Regions from separate parts of the Paracoccus saliphilus genome, predicted to be linked through region 1. Evidence: riboswitches for the same ligand, from Rfam matches in the RefSeq annotation. Region 1 holds a riboswitch; each other region holds the start of a gene.

Region 1 (5,989 bases):
GGCTGCGATGGTGCTGACGGCCGCCACAATCCTGCTGACAGGCGAACGGCGCTTGCTGGTTTGGGCCGGGTTCTGCGCGGTTGTGGTCCCGTTGGCGCTACAACTCTTCTTTTCGAAGGCACTCGGAACCCAATTCCCACCGGGTCTGCTGTTTCACTGATCCCCGATAGCTGATGCGAGCGATATGATGCTGAACGATCTGCTGACAGCCTTGCAGGCGGTCGCCACCCTGCAGAATTTCCTGATCATGGCAGCCGGTATCTGGGCCGGGGTGGTGATCGGGGCTATCCCCGGCATGACCGGGACGATGGCCGTGACGCTGGCATTGCCCTTCACCTTCTATATGGAGCCGGTTTCCAGCATCCTGCTGCTGGTCGCGTTGTACAAGGGATCGACCTATGGCGGTTCGGTCTCGGCAATCCTGATCCGAACGCCGGGGACGGCATCGGCAGCCTGCACGGCGCTCGACGGCTATCCATTGGCGCAACAAGGCAAGGCAGGCAAGGCGTTGAACATGGCGCTTTACTCTTCGGTCGTTGGGGATTTCCTCTCGAATATCTCGCTCATCTTCCTTGCCGCGCCGCTGGCATTGCTGGCGCTCAATGTGGGGCCACCCGAATATTTCATGCTGATGGTCTTCGCGCTGACGACCGTGGCCGGTGTCTCGGGCAATTCGCTGCTCATGGGTCTGGTCTCGGCCTGCCTGGGGCTTCTGCTGGCAACGGCGGGTGAAGACATGTACGGATCGTTCCGTTTCGCCTTCACCGACGATATGCAGGCGGGCCTTGCGGTGGCGCCGGTCCTGATCGGCCTTTTCGCGCTGCCGGAACTGTTCAAGCTGATCGTGTTCCGCAACCCGCCCAAGGCGCGGGCCATGCAGTTGGGCGATGACAGGGTGAGCCGGAAGGAATTGCGCCCCGTCATCAAATCGCTTTTGCGCGGCAGTTTCATCGGCGTGATCCTTGGGGCGATTCCGGGTATTGGCCCTTCGGCCGCCGCCTTCTTTTCCTACGGCGCCGCGCAGCGGTCGTCGCCAAGGGCCGATAATTTCGGCAAGGGTGAGCTGGAAGGCATCGCCGCATCGGAATCGGCCAATAACGGTGCCTGCGGAGCGACGATGATCCCGCTGCTCGCTCTGGGCGTACCGGGCGACGTCATCACCGGGGTCATGCTGGGTGCCTTCATGATCCAGGGCCTGACGCCGGGGCCGCTGCTGTTTCAGACCAATATCCACGAGATTTACATGCTGTTCATCGGCATGCTGCTGTCATCGGTTCTCCTTTTCGGCGCGGGCAAGCTGACGATGCGCATGTTCACCTATATCGCCAAGATTCCCGCGACCCTGCTGAGCCCGCTGGTTCTGGTGCTTTGCCTTTACGGTATCTACTCCATCGGCAACAGCATGTTCGATGTGATCGTCCTTCTTGCGATGGGTGTGGGCGGGTTCGTGATGTATCTCTTGAACATTCCTGCAGCGCCTTTCCTGATCGCCTTTATCCTCGGCCCGATGATCGAAGAGAACCTGCGGCGCGCTCTTGCCATCTCGCGTGGCGATCCCACGGTGCTTTTGTCATCGCCGATCACATGGATCTTCGCGGCCCTTGTCCTGTTCGTGGTGGGCCTCACGATCCGGCGCGAAATTAAGAAAGCCAATGAAAGAAAGGCACGTTTCCAATGAAGGACCTGTCGGGCGCAATCAGCCAGCATCCGCGGCTTGGCGATGCAAAGGATCACCTGAAGACCCTGATCGGGTTCGATACGACCAGCCGCAATTCGAACCTGCCATTGATCGACCACATGGCCGAATTTCTCGAGGTTCTGGGAGGCAAGATTACACGGTTGCAGGATGAGACAGGGCAAAAAGCCAACCTGATTGCCCGTTTCGGTCCACCTGAAATCTCCGGAATCGTCCTTTCCGGCCATACGGACGTTGTCCCCGCGGGTGGAACCAACTGGACCACCCCACCCTTCGATGCCGATGAACGTGATGGCCGGATCTTCGGTCGCGGCAGTTGCGACATGAAGGCGTTCGCGGCCTGTGTCATGGCGGCAATGCGCGATATCGATCAGATCGAACTGTCCCGCCCGCTCTACCTCTGCTTTTCCTATGACGAGGAGGTGGGTTGCCTTGGCGCACCGCAGATCGCGCGCTATCTGAAAGAGCTGGATGTGCCGCCAAGTTTTGCCGTGATCGGAGAGCCGAGCGATATGAAGCTGGTCGCCGGTCAGAAAGGCAAGATCGCCATGCGCGCCACTTTCCACGGCACCAGCGGGCATTCTTCGTTTGCTCCGGCGCATGTCAACGCCGTGGCCTATGCGGCCCGCGCGGTCTCGATGATCGATGCACGGGCGCGCCGCTATGAGACGGAGGGACCTTTCGATCCGGCCTTTACCGTGCCGCATGCCACATGCCTGGTCACGATGATCGACGGTGGGGTTGCCACGAATGTCACCCCGGACCGCTGCAGCTTCACGTTTGAGTTGCGGAGTATCGACGAATTGGCAGCGCAGGCTGATCTTGATGAACTGCTGACCGAGATTCGCGAAACGCTGGAGCCCGAGATGAAAGCCGGGCATCCCGATGCCGGAATCCGGTTCGAACGCATTTTTGCCTATCCGGCCATGGGTGACGCGCGTGGAACAGATGCTTTTGCTGAACTTCGGCCGGTGATGCCGGAATATTCCGGCAAGGTGTCATATGGGTCGGAAGGTGGCGTTTTCGAGGTGGAAGGCGGCATTCCCTCGATCATTGTCGGCCCTGGTTCGATTGAACAGGCACATAAGGCGGACGAGTTCGTCGAGATCGACCAGTTGAACCGCTGTCTGCATTTTCTCGACAATCTTCTGGATCAGGTCGGTATCCAGAAATAACCTGCCCTTGATCCAAGCTTTGAGATGACAAGCCGATGACGGGATCGGCTTGTCTCGATGCGGCAGGGCTTCTACAGTCCACCCGTCTGGTGCCATGGCCTTTCCGGGGCCTGGAGAATCGGGAACGCGGTGCAATTCCGCGACGTGCCCAACGCTGTGAGGCGGATGGCGCAGCAAAGGCCACTGACCCTTCGGTTGGGAAGGCGCTGCGCCGCGTGAAGCCGAGTCAGAAGACCGGCCAGGCAGGATGGATCTTTCCCGTGCGGACGACGGGAGGGTCGTCAATGTTGCCGAGACAGGGGAGAATGTCATGCCGCAACCCTCCGTTCCCGCACCCGCGGGCAGGTTTTCTGATGATGAGCGTGAGGCGGTATATCGCGCGATCCACACTCGCCGCGATGTCCGCGGCCAGTTCCTTCCCGATCCGATTCCCGAAGAACTGCTTCGGCGGCTTCTGCTTGCGGCCCATCACGCACCCTCGGTTGGGTTGATGCAGCCGTGGAATTTCATCGTGATCGAAGACTCATCGGTGAAATCGCGTATTCGCGACGCCTTCGATCACGCCAATGAAACAGCGGCCAATCTGTTCCCGGCAGAGCGTCGTGCACTTTACTCGAAGCTCAAGCTGCAAGGTATTTCCGAGGCGCCCGTGAACCTGTGCGTCACCTGCGACCGGTCGCGCGGTGGTGACCTTGTCCTGGGACGGACCCATAATCGCGATACCGATCTCTATTCTACCGTCTGCGCTGTGCAAAATCTCTGGCTTGCGGCGCGGGCGGAGGGGATAGGTCTCGGTTGGGTCAGCATCTTTGATGATGCCGATCTGCGGTCAATCCTGCATCTTCCCGAACATGTGGTTCCCGTCGCCTATCTTTGCCTTGGCCATGTCGTGGAGCTTTACGAGGAACCCGAATTGCAGGCACGAGGTTGGGCGTCCCGGCTTCCTCTGGATGACCTGATTTTCCGCGATAGGTGGGGGGAAGCGCGGTGAGGCGGGCCAGACGCGACGACGCCATGCCCGGAAAGGCGGCCAGATCAATTCAATCGGAGCCCGACTCGTCCGTTGAGCCGTGAATGGCGAATTGTTCCAGCCCGGCGTCCTTGGTTTCGATGACGCGATAGGCCTCCCTCACCCCGGACTGGGTCAGTTCACGGGCGACGGTCAACAGGGTATTAGGCGGATGATCCTCGCATAGATCGGTCATCTGGGCGATTTCCTCTGCGGCGACCGGGCGGGCCTGATCTACCGAGGGAGCGCCGTGATAGGTGACGAAATGTTCGGCCAGCAAATCGGTGAGGGCGGTCAATTCGCCCGGCGCGACCGTGGTGACCGCGACAAAGGTTACCCGCCCGCCGGTTTCCAGGCCCAGCCAGCCATTGGCAAAGGCCTGCCGCGCCTTGCCGGTCAGATCGGCATCGGTCCAGTCGGAAAACTCGAAGCCGCCAGAGATGCACCACTCGCCGGTTCGGGCCGGGTTGGCATAGACACGCTGATCGCTTTCGTCGAAATGGATCGCTCGGGCAAGATTCATGGGGCGGTCTCCAGCAGATCGGTAAGCGGGATCAGATGGGTGCTGTCTCCATCGCGCAGCAACATGCCGAAATCCGTGTCGATTCCGACGAAGACGCCACGACGTCCGGATTGTTCTGTCTGTTCTCCCAGCCCATGCGCCAATGCTTGCCAATCGTCATGCAGGGGACGGTTGCCCCGATCTTCCCAACGATCGATCCAGTTCAGGCAGTGGCGTGCCCAAGCTTCCACCAAGATAGGAGACGAGACATCGGCGCAACCTTCGACATAGAGCCATGTCTGGTCGGGAGTATCGCCGGGACGGTCGGTGGAGGGGATCAGCGGCAGGCTAAAGCCGATCACCAGCCAGTCGGGAACGGCCTGCGGTTCTGGGTGCGAGGCAACCGCGCGGAACCGGCCACAGCTTGCGCCATTGATCCGAATGCCGCCGTTCCAGTCCAGGTGCACCGCGATTTCCGGCGGGGCGAGGGCGCCGAGGGCATTCTGAAACCCGACCCCGCATAGCGGCAGCATCGCCATGGCCTGCGCCAAAGGTACTTCGGGGGCAAAGACCAATGCGCCTTGTAATTCATCTGCCGCCAGCCGGTAACAGACGAGCCCGGCATCGCACCCTTCGGCGGCACGCAAGCAGGCGTGCCGGATGGCATCGCCCGTTGTCGGCTCACCCCGCATCAGCGGAGGAAAGGAGAGCTCCTCGATCGCGGTCACGCCACCTCCTTGGCAACCAAGGCTGAGGCGATGTCATGAAACGCCCTTGCTTGCGCGCTGTCGGGCTGGCTGACGGTGATCGGTGCGCCACCATCCGAGGCCAGCCGGATCTGAAGATCCAACGGCACCTCGGCGAGCAGGGGGACATTCAGCTTTGCGGCCTCGGATGCCACGCCACCATGACCGAAGACATGCTCTTCATGGCCGCATTGCGAACAGATATGCGTACTCATGTTCTCGACCATGCCCAGAATGGGCACCTTCATCTGGTTGAACATGTCGATCCCCTTGCGGGCATCCAGCAGTGCAACATCTTGCGGGGTCGAGACGATGATTGCGCCGTCAACCTGCGCTTTCTGACACAGCGTCATCTGGACATCGCCGGTCCCCGGCGGCAGATCGACCAGCAGGATATCGAGTGCGCCCCATTGCACCTGCGTCAACATCTGCTGCAACGCGCCCATGAGCATTGGGCCACGCCAGACCACGGCCTGATCCTCGTTGGTCATCAACCCGATCGACATCATGGTGACGCCGTGATTACGCATCGGAAGGATGGTCTTGCCGTCCGGGCTGGCCGGGCGACCCGAGACGCCCAGCATTCGCGGCTGTGACGGGCCGTAGACATCCGCGTCCAGTAACCCGACACGCCGTCCTTGCTGCGCCAGGGCGCAGGCGAGATTGGCCGCGACGGTGGATTTGCCCACGCCGCCCTTGCCGCTGGCGATGGCGATGATCCGGGCGATGCCGGGGATGGGCTCCGGTCCTGCCGGCTCGGATTTGCGGGCGCGAAGTTCCGGCGGAGCCTTCTCGGTATGCCCCGTCATGACGATGGACACCCCCGAGACACCGTCTTGAGCCCGCAACGCGGCCTCGGCA
Region 2 (5,989 bases), on a different replicon from region 1:
CGGTGCTGATGCTGGGGCTGTTGGCCGCGCTGCGCACGCGCGGCCTGGATGTGCAACCCTTCAAGAGCGGGCCCGACTATATCGACCCCGCCTTTCATCTTGCCGCTTCGGGAAGCGCTTCGTTCAACCTGGACACATGGGCCATGAGCCCGGGCCAGATCGCCGCACATACAAGCGGAAGAGAGGCGGACCTGGTGCTGGCCGAGGGCTCGATGGGCTTGTTCGACGGGGTGGCGAAACCCGGCGAAACCGGCATCGGCTCCAGTGCCGAGATTGCCGGTCTGATGGGCTGGCCGGTGGTCCTGATCCTCGATGTTTCTGGGCAGGCGCAATCGGCGGCGGCGGTGGCCAAGGGGTTCGCGACGTTGCGCCCCGACATGCCGTTCGCCGGGGTTGTGCTGAACCGGGTCGCCTCGCCCCGCCACGAAGCACTGATCCGGAAGGGCATGGAAGAGGCCGGCATCGCGGTGTTGGGCGCCCTGCCACGACAGGGAAATATCGAGCTTCCAGAGCGGCATCTGGGCCTCGTGCAGGCCGAGGAAACCGCCGGGCTGGAGGGTATCCTGCGCCATGCCGGGGAGTTCATCTCCGCCCATTGCGACCTGGACGCCATCATCGCCGCCGCCGCCACGCGGAACCTGCCGGACACGGCGCCGCATCGGCCGGTGCCACCGCCGGGCGCGCGGATCGCCCTGGCCCGGGACGCTGCCTTTTCCTTCACCTATCCGCATCTGCTTGCGGAATGGCGCAGCCAGGGTGCGACGATCCTGCCCTTCTCGCCCCTGGCCGACGAGGCCCCGGATGAAAGCGCCGATGCCTGCTGGCTGCCCGGCGGCTATCCGGAACTGCATGCGGGCCGTCTCGCCGATGCGGGGCATTTCCGTGACGGGCTTTCCCGCTTTGCCCGGACGCGCCCCGTGCATGGTGAATGCGGCGGCTACATGGCGCTGGGGGCCGGGTTGGTGGATGCGGAAGGGCGGCGGCACCGGATGGCGGGCTTGCTGGGGCTGGAGACCAGCTATCAGAAGCGCCGCATGCATCTGGGCTACCGGCTCGCGCGGCTCAACACCGCCACCCTGCCCGGCCTGGGCGCGGAGGAGGCGCTGCGCGGGCACGAGTTCCACTATGCCACGATCCTGTCGCAGCCCGACGCGCCGCTGGCCCGGGTCAGCGATGCAAATGGCGCCAAAGTGCCGGAAACCGGATCATACCGCGCCATGGAAGGCGGGGGGCAGGTGAGCGGAACGTTTTTCCACCTGATTGCACGGGCACAGAACGCTTGACCCGGCCGCCACGATGATCTTTAGCTGAACCCCTGATCGGTGGCCCGCAAGGACGCAATGATGCGTCGGGCTTCATCGGGAATGGGGAAGGGCATGGCATCCCGCCGCGCCCCAAGCCTCAGCCGCCCCCGCGACTGTATGCGGAGAGCGCGCTTCATCTGCGCCACTGGTTCCTCTGAAGGACTGGGAAGGCCGAAGCCGCGCGACGATCCGCGAGCCAGGAGACCGGCCGTCAGACATAACGCCAACGCCGTCGGGTGTGACGGCACAAGGAGACTGACATGCATATCGAACCCGGAATCGTCACCGGCGCGAAAATCGCGCTGAGCCATGCCACTGCCGCGGCCGCAGCCGGTTATACGCTGAAACTGGCATGGGAGGCGCTGCGCGAACGCGGGCTTGCCTCGCTGGCCGGACGGGCCGTGCTGACGACTGCCGCCGTATTCACCTTCTTCGAGATCATGCCGCATTTCCCCGTCGGCGTCTCGGAGGTGCATTTCATCCTCGGCTCGACGCTGTTCCTGTTGTTCGGGGCGGCACCTGCCGCGATCGGGCTGGCATTGGGGCTGCTGTTGCAGGGGATGCTCTTCGCGCCCTTCGATCTGCCGCAATACGGGATGAACATCACCACTCTGCTGGTGCCGCTTTTCGCGCTTCAGGCGCTGGCGGCGAGGATCATCGCGCCGGGCACTGCCTATGTTGATCTGCGCTACGGGCAGGCCCTGGCGCTGTCCACCGCCTACCAGGGCGGGATCGTGGCATGGGTCGCGTTCTGGGCGATCTACGGCCAGGGGTTTGCCGGTGGAATCCACGGCATCGCCACATTCGGCGCGGCCTATATGCTGGTCGTGCTGATCGAGCCGCTGGTCGATCTGGCGGTGCTGGCCGGTGCGAAATCGCTGCGAGGCCTGCGCGGATCCAGCCTGGTGACGCCCCGGCTGTTCGCCTGATGCATCAGTTGCGGGCGCTTCACCGCCCGCAACCTTCTACGGAGACCAGATGATCGACCTCACCCTGATCGGCATCGGGACCGGCAATCCCGACCACCTGACATTGCAGGCCATTGCCGCGATGCAAGAGGCCGATCTGATCCTGATCCCGCTGAAAGGCGCCGAAAAGGACGACCTGGCCGGGCTGCGCCGGAAGATCTGCGACCGGCATGTCGGACCATCCACCCGGATCGCCGAATTCGCCCTGCCTCGCCGGGACAGTGCCGATCCCGATTATCTGGGCGCCGTGAGCCGCTGGCACGATGCCATCGCCGATGCCTGGCATGCCGAGATCCGCGGCCACCTGCCCAGCCTGTCCGGCCGGGTGGCGCTGCTGGTCTGGGGCGATCCCTCGCTTTACGACAGCACCCTGCGCATCGCCGACCGGCTGGCCCGCGACCTGCTGCTCCGCCGCCATGTCATTCCCGGCATCACCGCGATCCAGGGGCTCTGCGCCGCCCATGCGATACCCCTGAACCGTATCGGCGCGCCGGTCCAGGTCACCACCGGGCGCCGTCTGCGGGATCATGGCTGGCCCGAAGGAGCCGATACGGTGGTGGTGATGCTTGACGGCCAATGCTCGTTCCAGGCTCTGCCACCCGAAGGGCTGAGCATCTGGTGGGGCGCCTATATCGGCATGGACGAGCAGATCCTGGACCAAGGCCCGCTGGCCAAGGCCGGACCGCGCATCGTCGATAGCCGCGCCCGCGCCCGTGCCGCCCATGGCTGGATCATGGATATCTACATGCTGCGCCGCGAGCCCGCCTGACGCGGCCCATCGACACAACCTGTTCTTCTTCCTGCAAGAAGAAGATACGCGGTGCAGGCCTGGATCGGGGGAAACATCCTCCGTCTGAGGCGAACTCAACCGAGGTGGCGATCCGACGCGATCGTGACCCGGTCGCGTCGGGAGGCCTGAACGAAGGGAATGATCTTCTTGTAGACCGACAATGGCGGTCGGACCTGCCCGGAATGCGGGACGAACATGTTTCCCTTGCACAGGGTCGGGTCCAGCGGATTGCCGCCGCAGAGAAGGATGAAGTAATCCATGATCATATCGGCCTGCGCCTCCCTGTTCAGGCCGGAGAAGGCGAGTTTTTCCCAACCGAAGGTGAGGTAGTTGTAATCGGAGGAATCATGCCAGAACCTGCGGATTCGCTCGCGGTTCTTCCGTGTATCCGGCACCGCGTGCTCGCGGATGAACTGTTCCAGAATTCCCGAATTCGCCACGTCGGCCCCGTTCGCCGGTTTCGTGCTGGTCGTGCCGTCCATATTGTCGGCGCTGATCGTCGTCGGCATGGTGACGGGCCGTGTCTCGTGATGGACATGCAGCGGCCGGCTGACGATATCCATGACCGGGCGGTGATCCTTGTAACGGCATTCCCCGGCGAGCCGATCGAGATATTCGAGCAATGACATCTCCAGATGCTCGCTGTAGTTCAATGCCTTGTGATAGCCTAGGCTTGCCCGGGGCTGGGTCTGGTTCTGCCAGACATGGGCAAGCTCGTGGATGAATTTCGCCTGCTGCGTCAGGCTGGCCTGATGGAAGCTGTCCACGAAGGCGGTACCGTTCGCATTGGGCGGGAAATGGATATCGTTGCCGACGGTATGCGGCGATTCCGTCTCATGCGCGCAACCATGCACACGCACCTTTCTCAGGGTGATCTTGCCGTTGAAGACCATGTTCGCGAGGGTCTGCTCTCCCTCGGTCAGGCGCCGCTTCTGCTTCTTGGTGCCGCCGCAGTCCTGGATGTCCATATCCAGGTCCTGAATTGCCACGGTTCAATTCCCTTGTTCTTCAATGCGGGCATCCTGCCATGACATTCCTTGTCTTGTCGATCGCGCAGTGCAGCAATGCAGACCCAAGGGCGCAACACCTGACCCGGTCATGCGGTCATCAGGGCAAGGTGCTGCGTCTCGCGGCGCCGTCGAACAGCAATTCGCATGTTTCCGCCCTCAGGCCCTTGCGCGCATTATCCCTGGAATGAGCCTCGACCCACCTGGTCAGTTGGGCGAGTGTGGGCTCTTCAAGACCCTGTTTGTCCAGATCGGCCTTGGCAACGGTTTTCGCATGCGCGTAAATCCGCGGCTTTTCCAGTTTTACCGAACAGCCCCAGGCAAGCACGAGATCGCTCGCGACCTCCTCGATATAGGCGTTCTGCTCGTCGTTCAGGCGCGAGGCGATGCCTTCCATCTCGGCGATGCTGGCCTCGCGTTCGGCGGCTTTCCCGCCGCCGGTGCCACCCTGCTCGCAGGCGGTCAGCGCCGTGATGGCTGCAAATGCCGAAATGAGAATGGTCTTGTTCATAAGATCCCCCGTGCTTGCAATCGATTGCCTGTCTGCCGACTTATCGGGGTGACTGCAACCTGAAGAGGTAGGAATTTCCTATGAAATCCGCCTTCGCGCCCTTGGCATCGGCCAGTGCGACATCGCGGATGGAATTGTTGCGGATGTTCCGTTTCTGGCGATCTGAAAGAATGCAGGCGGGATCTGCCGCGCAAAGTTGACAGCTGGCAACCCGCGCGGGGCGATCCGCCTGATTGAGTATGGGGGCGTCCCGGCCATCCTCCGTGGAAGTGCGGCGGCCACGGTCAGCCAGTTGCTGGAACGACAAGCGTCCCGTTCATGGCCAGGAAGTGAGGGTATCCCCGGTGGAGGGCCGTGAGTTCCGTTATACCGCCTGAATGCCCCTGCGGTCGCCTTCGATCGGCGCAAGCGCCAACCCGCCCTCGCGGACAAGGAAATCCGCGATGTCCTGCACGCCGCCGCCATGACGTAGCGAGGCCATGACCACCGGACGTGTCCCGCGCGAGGCACGTGCATCGGCCTCCAGCAATTCGGCATCGACGCCCACATGCGGCGCAAGATCGATCTTGTTCACCACCAGCAGGTCGGAGCGCGCCAGGCCGGGGCCGCGCTTGCGGGGGATGTCCTGGCCCGCGGCGGTGTCGATGACATAGATGGTCAGATCGGCCAGTTCCGGCGAGAATGTCGCGGCAAGATTGTCGCCGCCCGACTCGATCAGCACCAGGTCGAGATCGGGAAAAGCGACGTTCAGATCGGCGATAGCGGCAAGGTTGATGCTGGCATCCTCGCGGATCGCGGTATGCGGGCAGCCGCCGGTCTCGACGCCCCGGATACGCTCTTGCGGCAGGACCTGCGCGCGCATCAGCGCCTCGGCATCCTCGCGCGTGTAGATGTCATTGGTGATCACCGCCATGGACAGGCGCGGGGCGAGGTGGCGCGCCAGTTGCTCGGTCAGGGTGGTCTTGCCTGCACCGACGGGTCCGCCGATACCGACGCGAAGGGGGCCGTTGAAGCTCATGATCTGAAAATCCTCGTTCTCATGGTTTCATGCGACATGGCGGCGATGTCCGCGCCCCATGTTGCGCTGACCAGATCGGCCTCGGAGGCCGATGCGGCGCGGATCGCCGTGGCCAGCAGCGTCGGCTGCAGCCCGGCCAGCATCGCCTGTCCCTCGACCGGACCAAGTGGCATGAAGCGCACCGCAGCCGAGATCAGCGCCGCCGCCTGCGCCTGCAGAAAAGCGGCGATCATCTCGGGGGCGGGCAACGGGAACCCGGCGCAGGCCCGACCGAAGGCGACCGGCAGCGCGGCGGGGGCATGGGCCTCGCCTGTCAGTGCCGTGACATTGGCGGAAAACGCGGTTCCCTGCTCGATGGTCTCGGTCAGGCGTTGCGAGCCCATGCAGGTGG
Region 3 (5,989 bases), 240 kb from region 1:
AGCTGCTTGACGGCATCGGTCACCCAGCCTTCGCCAAAGCTTTCCCATGCCAGCATCTCGACCGGGCGCTCACCCAACATGGTCCACATCGCCATTTCGACCGCCCCGGTATCCGAGGCAGGCACGATGCCGATCCGGTAATCGGCTGGCACGTTCAGAACTTCGCGGGTCAGATCGATCGCCTCGGCCAGCTTCGCCTTACCGACAGCGGCACGATGCGAACGGCCAAGCGGAGCATCCACCAGCAGGTTCAGATCATATTCGGGGAATTTGGCACAAGGGCCAGAGGAAAAACGCGGATTAGCCGGCCGCGTGGCCGGGATCGGATGATCGGTCATGTAACTCAGCCTTCCAGCTAAAAGCCCCTCGTTGGGGAGGGGTGTCCCGCTGTCGGACATACCCAAACCCTGAAATTACTGCAACAGAAAAGAATTCGGTCCAGCAGGGCCGTGCTGTATATCGGCCTTGCCGAGAGCAGGAAAACCGGCGCATCGCGGGTGAAGACATGGTTTCCGTCGCGTATTTGCCGGATCAAGAGGTCATGGACAGAAAGCGCAGCACGCGCGTCCCGTCCGCAGGATCGATCAATTCGGTCGCGCGCACAGCGAAAACGCAATGCAGCAGGTCTGGTGTCAGGATCTCGGCCGGAGAGCCGAGCGCGATCAGCCTGCCTTGATGCAGGACTCCTAACCGGTCGCAGGACATCGCCTGATTGAGATCATGCAATGCGACAACGGTGGTCAGGCCCAATTGGCCGATCAGCCGCATGATCGAAAGCTGATGATGGATGTCGAGGTGATTGGTCGGCTCGTCCAGCAGCAGAAGTTGCGGGGATTGCGCAAGGGCGCGGGCGATATGAACGCGCTGACGCTCGCCGCCCGACAGGGTGATCCAGTCGCGGGTTTCGAAGCCCTGCATCTCGACCGTCGCCAGCGCGTTGGCGACATGCCGGCTGTCCTCCTCCGACCATGGACGTAACGCGTCCAGCCACGGGGTGCGGCCCAGTTCGACCGCGTCCCGGACGGTTATGCGGTCCGAGGTGTCGGCCTGCTGTGCGACGAAGGCGATGATGCGGGCAATGTCGCGCTGGCGCATACGGGCGAGTTCCTGTCCAGCCAGTTCGATATGACCCTGGGACGGTTTCAGCAATCCTGCCAGCATACGCAGCAATGTCGATTTGCCGGAACCGTTCGGGCCGATCAGCCCCAGAACTTCGCCTTTTTCGACCTCCAGGGTAGCGCCCTGCAGGATGGTCTTGCCGCGTGTGCGCCAGCCCAGATCACTCGCTCGGATCATCACGATGAAGCCCTTCCGCGGATCAGGATCAGGGCAAAGGCAGGGGCCCCGACCAGGGCGGTGACGACCCCGATGGGCAACACCTGACCGGGGATCATGACGCGCGACAGGATGTCTGCGGCGATCAGGAATACCATGCCTATCAGTGCAGAGGCGGGCACCAGCCGTGAATGACGGACACCGACCAGGAACCGTGCGGCATGGGGGACGACAAGCCCCACGAAGCCGATCGAGCCGACGATCGAGACCATCACGGCCGTTGCAATCGCCGCTCCGAGGATCAGAACCGCCTGCACTTGCCGGACCGGTATGCCCAGGGATGCCGCCGATTCCGAGCCGAAGGTAAAGGCGTCCAGTGCGCGAAGATGCCACAGCCCGATCAACAGCACCATCGCGGCAGCGGGGAGCGCCAGCCACACGTCGTCCCATCGCACGCCTGACAGATTGCCCAGCAGCCAGAACATGATCCCGCGGGCCTGCTCGGCATTGGCCGAGCGTGCGATGATGAAAGAGGTCAGGGCATTGAACAACTGTGATCCGGCAATGCCAGCCAGAATGATTTGCCCGGCTCCTCGCAGTCCCGTTCCGCCGCCCGAGAGTTGCGCCAGCAGCGTGACGAGGCCGAAAGCCAGTAACGCTCCCAGCAGGGCACCTGCCGACATCGGCACCATGCCGGCGCCCACGCCTGCCACGGCGATCAGTACCGCGCCTGTCGAGGCTCCGGCCGATATGCCCAACAGATAAGGATCGGCCAGCGCGTTGCGCAACAGCGATTGCAGGATCACCCCGCAGATCGCCAGCGCCGCGCCACAGGCCCCGGCGACCAGAGCACGGGTCAACCGATAGGCCCAGATGATACCCTCGTCGATGGGATCGACGGCATAGCCCGCGTCCCACAGCCGGTTGGCCAATACTTGCAATACCGTGCTCAGCGGAATTCGCGTTTCGCCGATACAGACTCCGGCAAACAGCGCGGCGACCGGAATCGCCGCGACACCGATCCAGCGCATCGCCTGCCGGCCGCGTATAACCGTCTGTGTTCCGGTCAGCGCCAAAGTCATTTCGTCAACGCTTCCATCGCATCAGTCAGGGTTTCCAGGCCGTCGATTAGGCGGATCGAGGCATGCATTGCCTCGGCATCAAGAATGACGATGCGATCTTCCTTCACGGCGGTCATCCGGCTGGTCACCGGGTCCGATTTGAGAAACTCCAGCTTCTTCTCGTGATCGTCGGCCGGGAAGCGCCGACGATCCATTCGGGCAATCACGATGACCGAGGGATCGGCCTTCGCGATGCTCTCCCAGCCCACGGTCGGCCATTCCTCGTCGGATTCGATCACGTTGCGTAGCCCCAACCTCTCGAACATCCATGCCGGAATGCCCTTTTGCCCGGCCACGAAGGGATCGCGTTCCATTTCAGCAGAGGAAAACCAGACCACCGCAGAGGCGTCCAGCAGGTCCATTGCGCGGGCACGCTCGACCGCAGCCGCTTCGCGGGCCTGCAGATCCACGATCAGCTCACTTCCGCGATCCTGCCTATCCATGATTGCGGCCATCTGCTTAATGCTCTTGTAGAGCGTTGCGATGTCGAAAGGTGCCAAGCGCGTCCCATCCGCACCGACAAGATTATCCTTACCTTCGCAATCGGGGGGCATCACATAGGCCGGAATGCCCAGATCGGCGAATTGCTCGCGCGTTCCGACGACCCCTTTCGGGCCGATCATCCATTCGAACATCGTCGGCACGAAGCCGGGACGCTTGTTTACCACCCCTTCAAAGCTCGGGGCGTTGTCCGAGATACGCTCTACTGCCGCATTGGCATCCGCGAATTCCGGCAGCACCGCGTTAAACCAAAGCGCGGTGCCTGCCATCTGGTCCTCTGCACCGAGCGCGTAGAGTGTCTCGGTGGCGGCTTGCCCGATCGACACGATATTCTCCGGAGGGCCATCGAAAGTGATCTCGACACCGCAATTGTCGATGGTCAGTGGATATTCGGTCTCTGCGGCGAGTGCGCCGTTCGTGATCAATGCGCTGATCGCGATCAGCGAAAGGAAAGGCAGGTTCATCTGGAAGCGTCCTTCTGGGATGAGAAGAACGGGGTAGGAAGCCCGCGCAAACTCGCGGCAAGGCAGCGCTCTTGCTGACAAGAGATGATTTGGCGGCATTTCCGCCACAAGCTGTATCCAGTCATCGCTGCTCCTTCCGGGGCACCCCGCCCGGGTTGGTTGACATGACGATGGCAGGTCTCCTGACTTGCGGGTCGCTGCATATCCCGCCTTCCCGGCGCTCGGCTGCGCCAGTGGCTGTCGGGCTATGCTCTCCGCCTACAGTTGCGGGGGCAGTCGCGGAATTGGTGCTACGCACCTCACCACGTTCCCTTTTCACCCGGCGGCCTGACCGTCCCGGGAACCATCATCGACCGGGATGCCGCATGGGAGGTGCAAGGTCAACTAGTTTCGGTCGGGCGCGTGAGAATGTGCTGTCGTTGCGATGCAGCCATCTCTCCATGACACCACCGCATCTGTTGGGGAACGGCGACCCGATGCCGGCCATCATCGGTCATCCTTGTGCGTGAGAGGCTGAAATGGCAAAATGGGAATGTGGCAGTGAATAACAGATCCTGCGTCGAACACGGCCAGGGCAAAAAAACGATAAGGCGGAACATGATCGACAGTGCATCCAAGACGTGGCTCGTCTCGGGCCTTTTAGTGGCGGCTTCCATACTTGCGGGTTGTTCAATGGGCGGTGACAGCAGTCGCAGTCGGCACGGACACACAAAGAAGGATGTGGAATGCATGGAACGTGCCATATTCTTCGAGGCCAACAGATCGAGCCGGCAGGGAATGATCGCCGTTGGTACGGTTGTCATGAATCGTGTCGCGTCGGATGAATTTCCGAACACCGTCTGCGGTGTGGTGGGGCAGAAAAATCAGTTCGCACCGGGTGTGATGACCAGGCCGATGAACTCCAAGGCTTTACCCGATGTGCAGGAGGCCGCGCGGGCGGTGCTGAACGGCGAGCGGCAACCCGGTGTGCGCAACGCCAGGTTCTTCCATACCGCCGGCTACAGTTTTCCCTACAATAACATGCACTATGTCCTCGTTGCGGGCGGCAATGCATTCTACGAGAAGCGCAAGAAGCATTTGGTGACACAACGCGTCCCACCAGCCCCGATTGATCGTTAAGCGGTCAGCCCGGGCGTCTGGTGTTTTCGACGGAGACAAGTGGCGCTGCGGTGGACAGAATCGACTTGCGGCATTAGAACCCCTCCAATTCGGCGAAATGCCATGAATACTAAGGGATCGTTACGCATGCAGGTGCAAAACCGCGTCGCGAAATATTGTCTTGGACAGGTTGTCCGGCACAAGGACCGGCCGTTCCGCGGGGTCATTTTCGATGTCGACCCGGAATTCGCGAACACCGAGGAATGGTATGATTCCATTCCCGAAGACGTGCGGCCATCCAAGGATCAGCCGTTCTACCATCTCTATGCCGAAACCGAGGCGACCTATTATATCGCCTATGTATCAGAGCAGAACCTGGTTCCTGATTCCTCGGGCGAGCCATTGGATCATCCCGAGGTGATCGAGATGTTCGGTGATTTCGAGGATGGCCGCTATCCGCTGCAGGAATTGCTGAATTAAGCGCTCTGCGTGAGAGGGACGCTGAAGGCCAGATAGTTCTTCTGTTCCTCTCGGTAATAGCACAGCGTTTGGGTCAAATCCTGGATGAGGAACCAGCCGAACCCGCTTTCGGAAAGCCCCGAATTTTCGGTCTTTGGCAAGCTGTGCGGCTGCAGGCATTTGTCCGGGAGAGAAATGCCATCATCCGCGACAGCGCAGACGAACCCTCGCTCGGTCCGGACGATGGACAGGTGAATCGTCGGCACGTCCTTCGCAGGAAGGTTGCCATGTCGTGGAACAGCGTGTTCCGCGACATTGTTCAACACCTCTGCCAGAACAAGTTCGAGCCGCCCGATGGTGTCGGGATTGGCTGATTTCGTGAAACGGTTTCGGACGTCTGAGAGCGCTTCGCGGATAGCGAATGGGTTGGCTGTCAGGACCCGATGAAATAGCGGCCATGCCTTGCAAGCGGCGAATTTGCCGGGGTCGGCCTTCTGCCGGTCAATCGAATTCACTATCCGTTCTCCTGCTGTCGCTGAGGGGGCAGGATATGAAACACGGAATCCATTCGTGTCAGCTTGAAAACCCGTTCGACATTGGGCGTTATGTTGGCAAGCGTCAGTGACAGCCCGGGCGGCATGGCTTTGTGTACTGCGATCAACGCGCCCAAGCCCGAACTGTCCATGAAATCGACATGTTGCAGATCAAGCAATGCCGGTTTGCCGCGGTCGGTAATGATCTCGCGCACCACGTCCTTGAAACGCGTCGCATTGACAGCGTCGATCCTGGATTCGCACGTAGTGATGATGGTCGTTTTTCCGTCTTCCGTGGTGGTAAGTTCCATCGAAACCCCATCTGATAATTCCGACAGATTGACTAGACGGGAAAGGTTACGATCAAGTAAGCGACTATCTGTCGAACAAGGGGGAAGATCATGGCTGTTCGAAACGTATTCATTTTGGGGGCCGCGCGCACTCCGATGGGTGGATTTCAGGGAGCTTTGTCCAGCCTGACAGCCGCGGAGCTGGGGGGCACGGCAATCCGTGCCGCACTGGATCGTGCGGGAATTGC
Region 4 (5,989 bases), 690 kb from region 1:
AGAAGGACGAGGAGATGTATCTCTTCTCGCCCCATGATGTCGAACGCGTCTATGGACAGCCCTTCTCGGATATATCGGTGACGGAAAAATATGCTGAAATGGTGGATGACAAGCGCATTCGCAAGCACAAGATCAACGCAAGGGCGTTCTTTCAGACATTGGCCGAGATCCAGTTCGAGTCGGGCTATCCCTATATCATGTTCGAGGACACGGTGAACCGCGCCAACCCTGTGCATGGCCGCATCACCATGTCGAATCTGTGTTCCGAGATTTTACAAGTAAACGAGGCGTCCCGGTTCAATGACGATCTGAGCTATGCGCATCTGGGTACGGATATTTCCTGCAATCTCGGCTCGCTGAACATCGCCGCCACCATGGACGGCCCGGATTTCGGTGCCACCATCGAGACGGCGATCCGCGCCCTGACCGCCGTCAGTGAGATGTCGGCCATCGACTCGGTGCCTTCGATCCGGCGCGGCAATGACGAGGCGCATGCGGTGGGGCTGGGGCAGATGAATCTGCACGGGTTCCTCGCGCGCGAGCATATCCATTACGGCAGCCCCGAAGGTATCGAATTCACCAGTGTCTATTTCGCCGCTGTCGCCTACCATGCGATCCGGGCGTCGAACCTGCTGGCGCAAGAGAAAGGACGCAGTTTCAGGGGTTTCGATAAATCGACCTATGCCGACGGATCGTTCTTCGACAAATATACCCGCCACGACTGGCATCCGAAGCTGCCCGATGTCGTCCGGGTCTTCGAAGGCATTACCCTGCCAACGCGCGAGGATTGGGCTGCCCTTCGGGAAATGGTGATGAAGCACGGGCTGTACAATCGCAATCTGCAGGCAGTGCCGCCGACCGGCTCGATCAGCTATATCAACAATTCGACAAGCTCGATCCATCCGATCGCCTCGAAGATCGAGATCCGCAAAGAGGGCAAGATCGGCCGCGTCTATTATCCGGCAGCTTTCATGAGCAACGAGAATCTCGAATACTACCGTGACGCCTATGAGATCGGCCCCGAGGCGATCATCGACACCTATGCGGCGGCCACCGAACATGTCGATCAGGGCATGTCGCTGACGCTGTTCTTTCCTGCGGACGCCACGACGCGCGATATCAACCGCGCCCAGATCTATGCGTGGAAGAAGGGGATCAAGACGATCTATTACGTCCGGCTGCGTCAGGATGCGTTGGAAGGAACGGAGGTTCAGGGCTGCGTGTCATGCACATTGTAAGGCTTGCCGCCCGGTGCGGGCGCGCCTTTGGAACAGATATCGAAATCAGGAATGAAGGGGGTTCTTCGATATGAAGGATCAGGTCATGCGGCAACCGCAGCGGGCGGTGAACTGGAACCGGCTGGAGGACGACAAGGATCTCGAGGTCTGGAACCGTCTGACGGTGAATTTCTGGCTGCCTGAGAAAGTGCCGTTGTCCAATGATGTGCAAAGCTGGGCCACCCTGCGCCCGGAAGAACGCAAACTGACCATCCGCGTCTTCACCGGGCTCACGCTGCTGGATACCGTGCAGAACAGCATCGGCGCACCGCTTCTGATGGGGGATGCGATCACCCCGCATGAAGAGGCCGTGCTGTCGAATATCGCCTTCATGGAGGCGGTTCACGCGCGTTCCTATTCCTCAATCTTTTCGACGCTGTGCATGACGAAAGAAGTCGACGAAGCCTTCCGCTGGTCCGAGGAAAACTCGCATTTGCAAGCCAAGGCGCGGCTGATCCTGGATGAATACGAGTCGGACACAGATCCGCTGAAACGCAAGATCGCCAGCGTGTTTCTGGAAAGCTTCCTGTTCTATTCGGGCTTCTACTTGCCAATGTACTGGTCCAGCCGCGCAAAATTGACCAATACCGCCGATCTGATCCGCCTGATCATCCGTGATGAAGCCGTACATGGTTATTATATCGGCTATAAATATCAGCGCGGGCTTGCGCGGCTGGACGAGGCGGATCAGGCAAGGATGAAGGATTTCGCCTTTTCGCTGATCTTCGATCTCTACGATATCGAGGTGAAATATACCGCCGAACTATATGACAGCCTCGGATTGACCGAGGATGTGAAGGCATTCCTGCATTACAACGCCAACAAGGCTTTGCAGAATCTGGGCTATGAGGCGCTGTTCCCGCCGCAGGTCTGCGAGGTCAACCCGGCAATCATGGCCGCCCTTTCGCCCGATAGCGAGAACCACGATTTCTTTTCCGGCTCCGGTTCCTCCTACGTGATCGGCAAGACCATTGCGACGGAAGACGAGGACTGGGATTTCTGAACCGTGATCTGATCAACGGCGCCACGTCATGGTCGACGGAGCCGGTTGACAACACCTCATGCCGGGATAGGTTACCATCGGAAACGGTGCCCGAACGGGCTCAAAAGGGAATCCGGTGCCGCAGGCTTGTCCTGCGAATTCCGGAGCTGCCCCCGCAACTGTAAGCGGCCGTTCCGCCCCATCTGACCCTCGAGGTCAGGGCCACTGTGCGGATGCGCATGGGAAGGCCGGGACCGGAACCAAGGCCGCAAGTCAGGAGACCTGCCGTTCCGGAGCCGCGATCGATGTGGCTTCTCACCCTCATGAAGCCGGGCGGGGTGTCCGGGAAAGGAGCCATATGTCCACCACGACCGGCGGCGCGACCCGCCTTTGCAGCCTGCTTGCGGGCTTTCTTGTCCTGCCAATCGTTCCCGCTTCGGCGCAAGCCACCGGCGATCCGCTCGAGATAGAGAATTGCGGTCGCAAGCTGTCATTTGCATCCGCGCCCGAGCGTGTAGTCTCTATCGGGCAGGGTTCGACCGAGATTTTGCTGTCGCTCGGTCTTGGAAACCGCGTTGTCGGAACCGCGATCTGGCTGGCGCCCCTGCCGGATCAGCTCTCCGAAGAAGGCGATGCCTTGCCACGCCTTGCCGACAACTCTCCCAGTTTCGAGGCGGTTCTCGGCACGCGACCGGATTTCGTCACCAGCCAGTGGATCAATGACATCGGCCCCGGCGAAAGCCGCGTCGGCAGCTTTACGCAATTCGGGGATTTCGACATCCCGGTCTATGTGTCGCCCGCCGAATGCGCCAAGAGTGAATTCAGTGTCGGTAGCGGCGATGGCGCGCGGTCCCGGGCCTGGACTGCCGATCTGCTGCACCGAGAAATCAGGGAATTTGCCGCCATCTTCAATGTCCGGCCCGCTCGTGAGGTACTGATTGCCGAGAACCGGGCAAGGATCGCGAAGGCCGCAGCGGATGTCGAGGCGCTTCGCGGGAATGACATATCGGTACTCTACTGGTTCTCATCCCCCGAACTCGACGGCGAGGCCTATGTAGCGGGACGGTTCGGCGCGCCGGCATGGATTTCGGATGTGATAGGTATCCGCAATGTCATCACGTCAGACCAGGAATGGCCCCTGGTGGGATGGGAAACGATCGCCGGGCTGGATCCTACCGTCATCGTCCTGGGCTCGATGGATCGCCGCAACCTGCCCGGGGACGACGTCGCCGCCAAGCGCGAGTTTCTTCTGAACGATCCGGTCACCAGCCAGATGACCGCGATACGCGCGGGGAACCTGATCGAGATGGATGCGCAATCCATGAACCCGACGCTGCGGGCGGTCGATGGGGTAGAGATCCTCGCGCGGGGTCTGCGCGAGCTTGGCCTGACAGAATGAGTCTTCAGGCCGAGTTGTCACCCCGCCCTCTTCGCCGGCTGCGCTTGCCGGTTTTCGAGCTGATCGCGCTCGTGGCACTGTGTTTCGCGATGGTCGGTGCGGTCGCCATCGGCGACATCACCGTACCGCCAGCCGAAATTCTCAAGATGCTGGGCAACCGGATCTTCGGAATGGATTTTGCCGTCGATCCGATCCGTGAAGGGATCGTCTGGCATTACCGTCTGAGCCGCGCGGCAATGGCCGCTTCGGCAGGTGCCGCGCTGGCGGTTTGCGGCACGGTTTTGCAGGCATTGCTGCGCAACCCGCTGGCGGAGCCTTATCTGCTCGGGATTTCCGCGGGCGCATCGACCGGGGCCGTCCTCGTGATGATACTCGGGATCGGCGCCGGAGCCGTTACCCTGTCGGGGGGCGCGTTTCTCGGCGCCGGCCTGGCCTTCGCCTTCGTGGCGTTTCTGGCGCATGGTTCTGGCGGCGGCACCGAGCGGATCATCCTCGCGGGTATCGCCGGGTCGCAGCTCTTCAATGCCGCGACCTCTTTTATCGTAATCACCTCGGCCAATGCGGAGCAAACGCGCGGTATCATGTTCTGGCTTCTGGGCAGCCTCGGCGGCGTGCGCTGGCCCGATGTCGCCCTTGCCATGCCGGTTCTCGCGACAGGTCTGGCGATCTGCCTTTACCGGGCGCGTGCACTTGACGCCTTCGCCTTCGGCGAGGATGCGGCCGCCTCTCTCGGCATCGACACTGTCCGCATCCGCGCCGAGCTTTTCGCCATCACGGCAATGTTGACGGCAGGGATTGTCAGCCTTGTCGGTGCAGTCGGGTTCGTAGGTCTGGTCGTACCACATGCCAGCCGCTTCCTGGTCGGGCCTGCCCATGGGCGGCTGATCCCGGCGACGGCGCTGGCGGGCGGTGTCTTCATGGTTACGGCGGACGTCCTGTCGCGCATCGTGGTGCCGGGACAGGTGCTGCCGATCGGGGTGGTAACCGCGCTTTTCGGAGCTCCGGCCTTTGCTTTCATCCTCTGGCGATCGAGGCGGCGCGCATGACGCTGCAGGCTCGTGATATCGCATGGGAGGCCGGGGGCCAGCCTATCGTTCGGGGCGTGACCCTGCGGCTTCCAGCGGGCCGCTTTCTTGGCCTCGTGGGGCCGAACGGTTCGGGAAAATCCAGCCTCCTGCGCCTGCTCGCAGGACTCAGGCGCGGTTCGGGTGGAGCGGTCCTGCTCGATGAGCGGCCCATGCCGACCATTCCCCGGCGCGAGGTGGCCCGCCGACTCGCGCTCGTGGAGCAACAGGCCACCACAGAAATCGCAATGACCGCGCGCGAGGTGGTGGCCCTTGGCCGTACGCCGCATCGCGGGGCATGGGGGAACTGGAACGCGACTGATCACGCCGCAGTGTCAAACGCGCTTGCGCGGACGGGCATGACGGGACGGGCGGACCAGCCCTGGTCGACCCTGTCAGGCGGCGAACGGCAGCGCATCCAGATCGCCCGCGCCCTGGCGCAGGAACCCCGGGAACTCCTTTTGGACGAACCCACGAACCACCTTGATATTCGTCATCAGCTCGACCTCTTGAAGCTGCTCAAGGGGCTTGGAACAAGCTGTGTCGCCGCCCTCCATGATCTGAACCATGCTGTCGCGTTCTGCGACGAGATCGCCGTCATCAAGGACGGTCAACTCGTGGCCCAAGGGAAACCCGGCAATGTGATGACCTCGGAACTGATCCGGTCCGTTTTCAAGGTTGCGGCAACTGTCTGCGAAGATCCTGTGAGTGGTCGCTTGCGCCTTGATGTCCTGCCGGACTGAAACATTCGTCAACCGAAAAAGACCACTCAGGCTTGGCTGCGACGCGCGAAACCTGAACACTCTTTAGAACCTGACGCGACCAATGCTTTGGCCGAACTGGTGGCCGATCGCGAGTTATCCTGCCAAGCGCTGGACCGCGATGGCTATGGCCGGATCATTGCTCGGTGCTTCGCGAATGATCAGGATATCGGCGCGGCTCTTGTGGATGCTGGTCTGGCATGGGCCTTCCGAAGGTACTCGGATGACTATGCCCCGCAGGAGGCTGCCGCGAAAGCCGCGGGCATCGGGATATGGGAAGCGGACAACCAGGCACCAGTGGATTGTCGCGACGACCGATGGAACCGTGCCGCAGCTGCGTTTCCGCGCGCTGGTTGTCCCATCAAAGGCAATATCGCCAGCAATGGCGAGCGCATCTACCATACCCCGTGGTCACCGGCCTATTCCCGAACGAAGATTACCGAAGGCAAAGGCGAGCGTTGGTTCTGTGACGAAGCTGAAGCTGTCAGCGCAGGATGGCGAGCCGC

The links. A riboswitch is a leader RNA that binds a small molecule or an ion and turns the genes downstream of it on or off. The one in region 1 is predicted to bind cobalamin.
Region 2: it holds a riboswitch for cobalamin, as region 1 does, so the genes downstream of both, JHX88_RS21445 (energy-coupling factor ABC transporter permease) here and bluB (5,6-dimethylbenzimidazole synthase) in region 1, are expected to answer to the same signal.
Region 3: it holds a riboswitch for cobalamin, as region 1 does, so the genes downstream of both, JHX88_RS01585 (ABC transporter substrate-binding protein) here and bluB (5,6-dimethylbenzimidazole synthase) in region 1, are expected to answer to the same signal.
Region 4: it holds a riboswitch for cobalamin, as region 1 does, so the genes downstream of both, JHX88_RS18150 (ABC transporter substrate-binding protein) here and bluB (5,6-dimethylbenzimidazole synthase) in region 1, are expected to answer to the same signal.

The regions. Positions count from the first base shown of each region.
Region 1 covers NZ_CP067140.1:96,646-102,634, forward strand. The annotation lists gene JHX88_RS00440 (tripartite tricarboxylate transporter TctB family protein) at 1-160, shown strand, start outside; gene JHX88_RS00445 (tripartite tricarboxylate transporter permease) at 188-1,678, shown strand; gene argE (acetylornithine deacetylase) at 1,675-2,871, shown strand; cobalamin riboswitch at 2,942-3,128, shown strand; gene bluB (5,6-dimethylbenzimidazole synthase) at 3,182-3,862, shown strand; gene JHX88_RS00460 (DUF6505 family protein) at 3,912-4,403, opposite strand; gene JHX88_RS00465 (biotin/lipoate--protein ligase family protein) at 4,400-5,101, opposite strand; gene JHX88_RS00470 (Mrp/NBP35 family ATP-binding protein) at 5,107-5,989, opposite strand, start outside.
Region 2 covers NZ_CP067141.1:93,086-99,074, forward strand. The annotation lists gene JHX88_RS21440 (cobyrinic acid a,c-diamide synthase CobB) at 1-1,283, shown strand, start outside; cobalamin riboswitch at 1,303-1,531, shown strand; gene JHX88_RS21445 (energy-coupling factor ABC transporter permease) at 1,565-2,233, shown strand; gene cobF (precorrin-6A synthase (deacetylating)) at 2,283-3,041, shown strand; gene JHX88_RS21455 (hypothetical protein) at 3,137-4,051, opposite strand; gene JHX88_RS21460 (hypothetical protein) at 4,170-4,580, opposite strand; gene ureG (urease accessory protein UreG) at 4,945-5,598, opposite strand; gene JHX88_RS21470 (urease accessory protein UreF) at 5,595-5,989, opposite strand, start outside.
Region 3 covers NZ_CP067140.1:334,499-340,487, forward strand. The annotation lists gene JHX88_RS01570 (phosphoserine transaminase) at 1-338, opposite strand, end outside; partial or broken gene JHX88_RS01575 (ABC transporter ATP-binding protein) at 790-1,296, opposite strand; gene JHX88_RS01580 (FecCD family ABC transporter permease) at 1,296-2,357, opposite strand; gene JHX88_RS01585 (ABC transporter substrate-binding protein) at 2,354-3,361, opposite strand; cobalamin riboswitch at 3,517-3,724, opposite strand; gene JHX88_RS01590 (cell wall hydrolase) at 3,959-4,480, shown strand; gene hspQ (heat shock protein HspQ) at 4,607-4,939, shown strand; gene JHX88_RS01600 (ATP-binding protein) at 4,936-5,433, opposite strand; gene JHX88_RS01605 (STAS domain-containing protein) at 5,433-5,762, opposite strand; gene JHX88_RS01610 (acetyl-CoA C-acyltransferase) at 5,853-5,989, shown strand, end outside.
Region 4 covers NZ_CP067140.1:3,782,556-3,788,544, forward strand. The annotation lists gene nrdE (class 1b ribonucleoside-diphosphate reductase subunit alpha) at 1-1,238, shown strand, start outside; gene nrdF (class 1b ribonucleoside-diphosphate reductase subunit beta) at 1,324-2,280, shown strand; cobalamin riboswitch at 2,348-2,563, shown strand; gene JHX88_RS18150 (ABC transporter substrate-binding protein) at 2,618-3,658, shown strand; gene JHX88_RS18155 (FecCD family ABC transporter permease) at 3,655-4,704, shown strand; gene JHX88_RS18160 (ABC transporter ATP-binding protein) at 4,701-5,465, shown strand; gene JHX88_RS18165 (thermonuclease family protein) at 5,553-5,989, shown strand, end outside.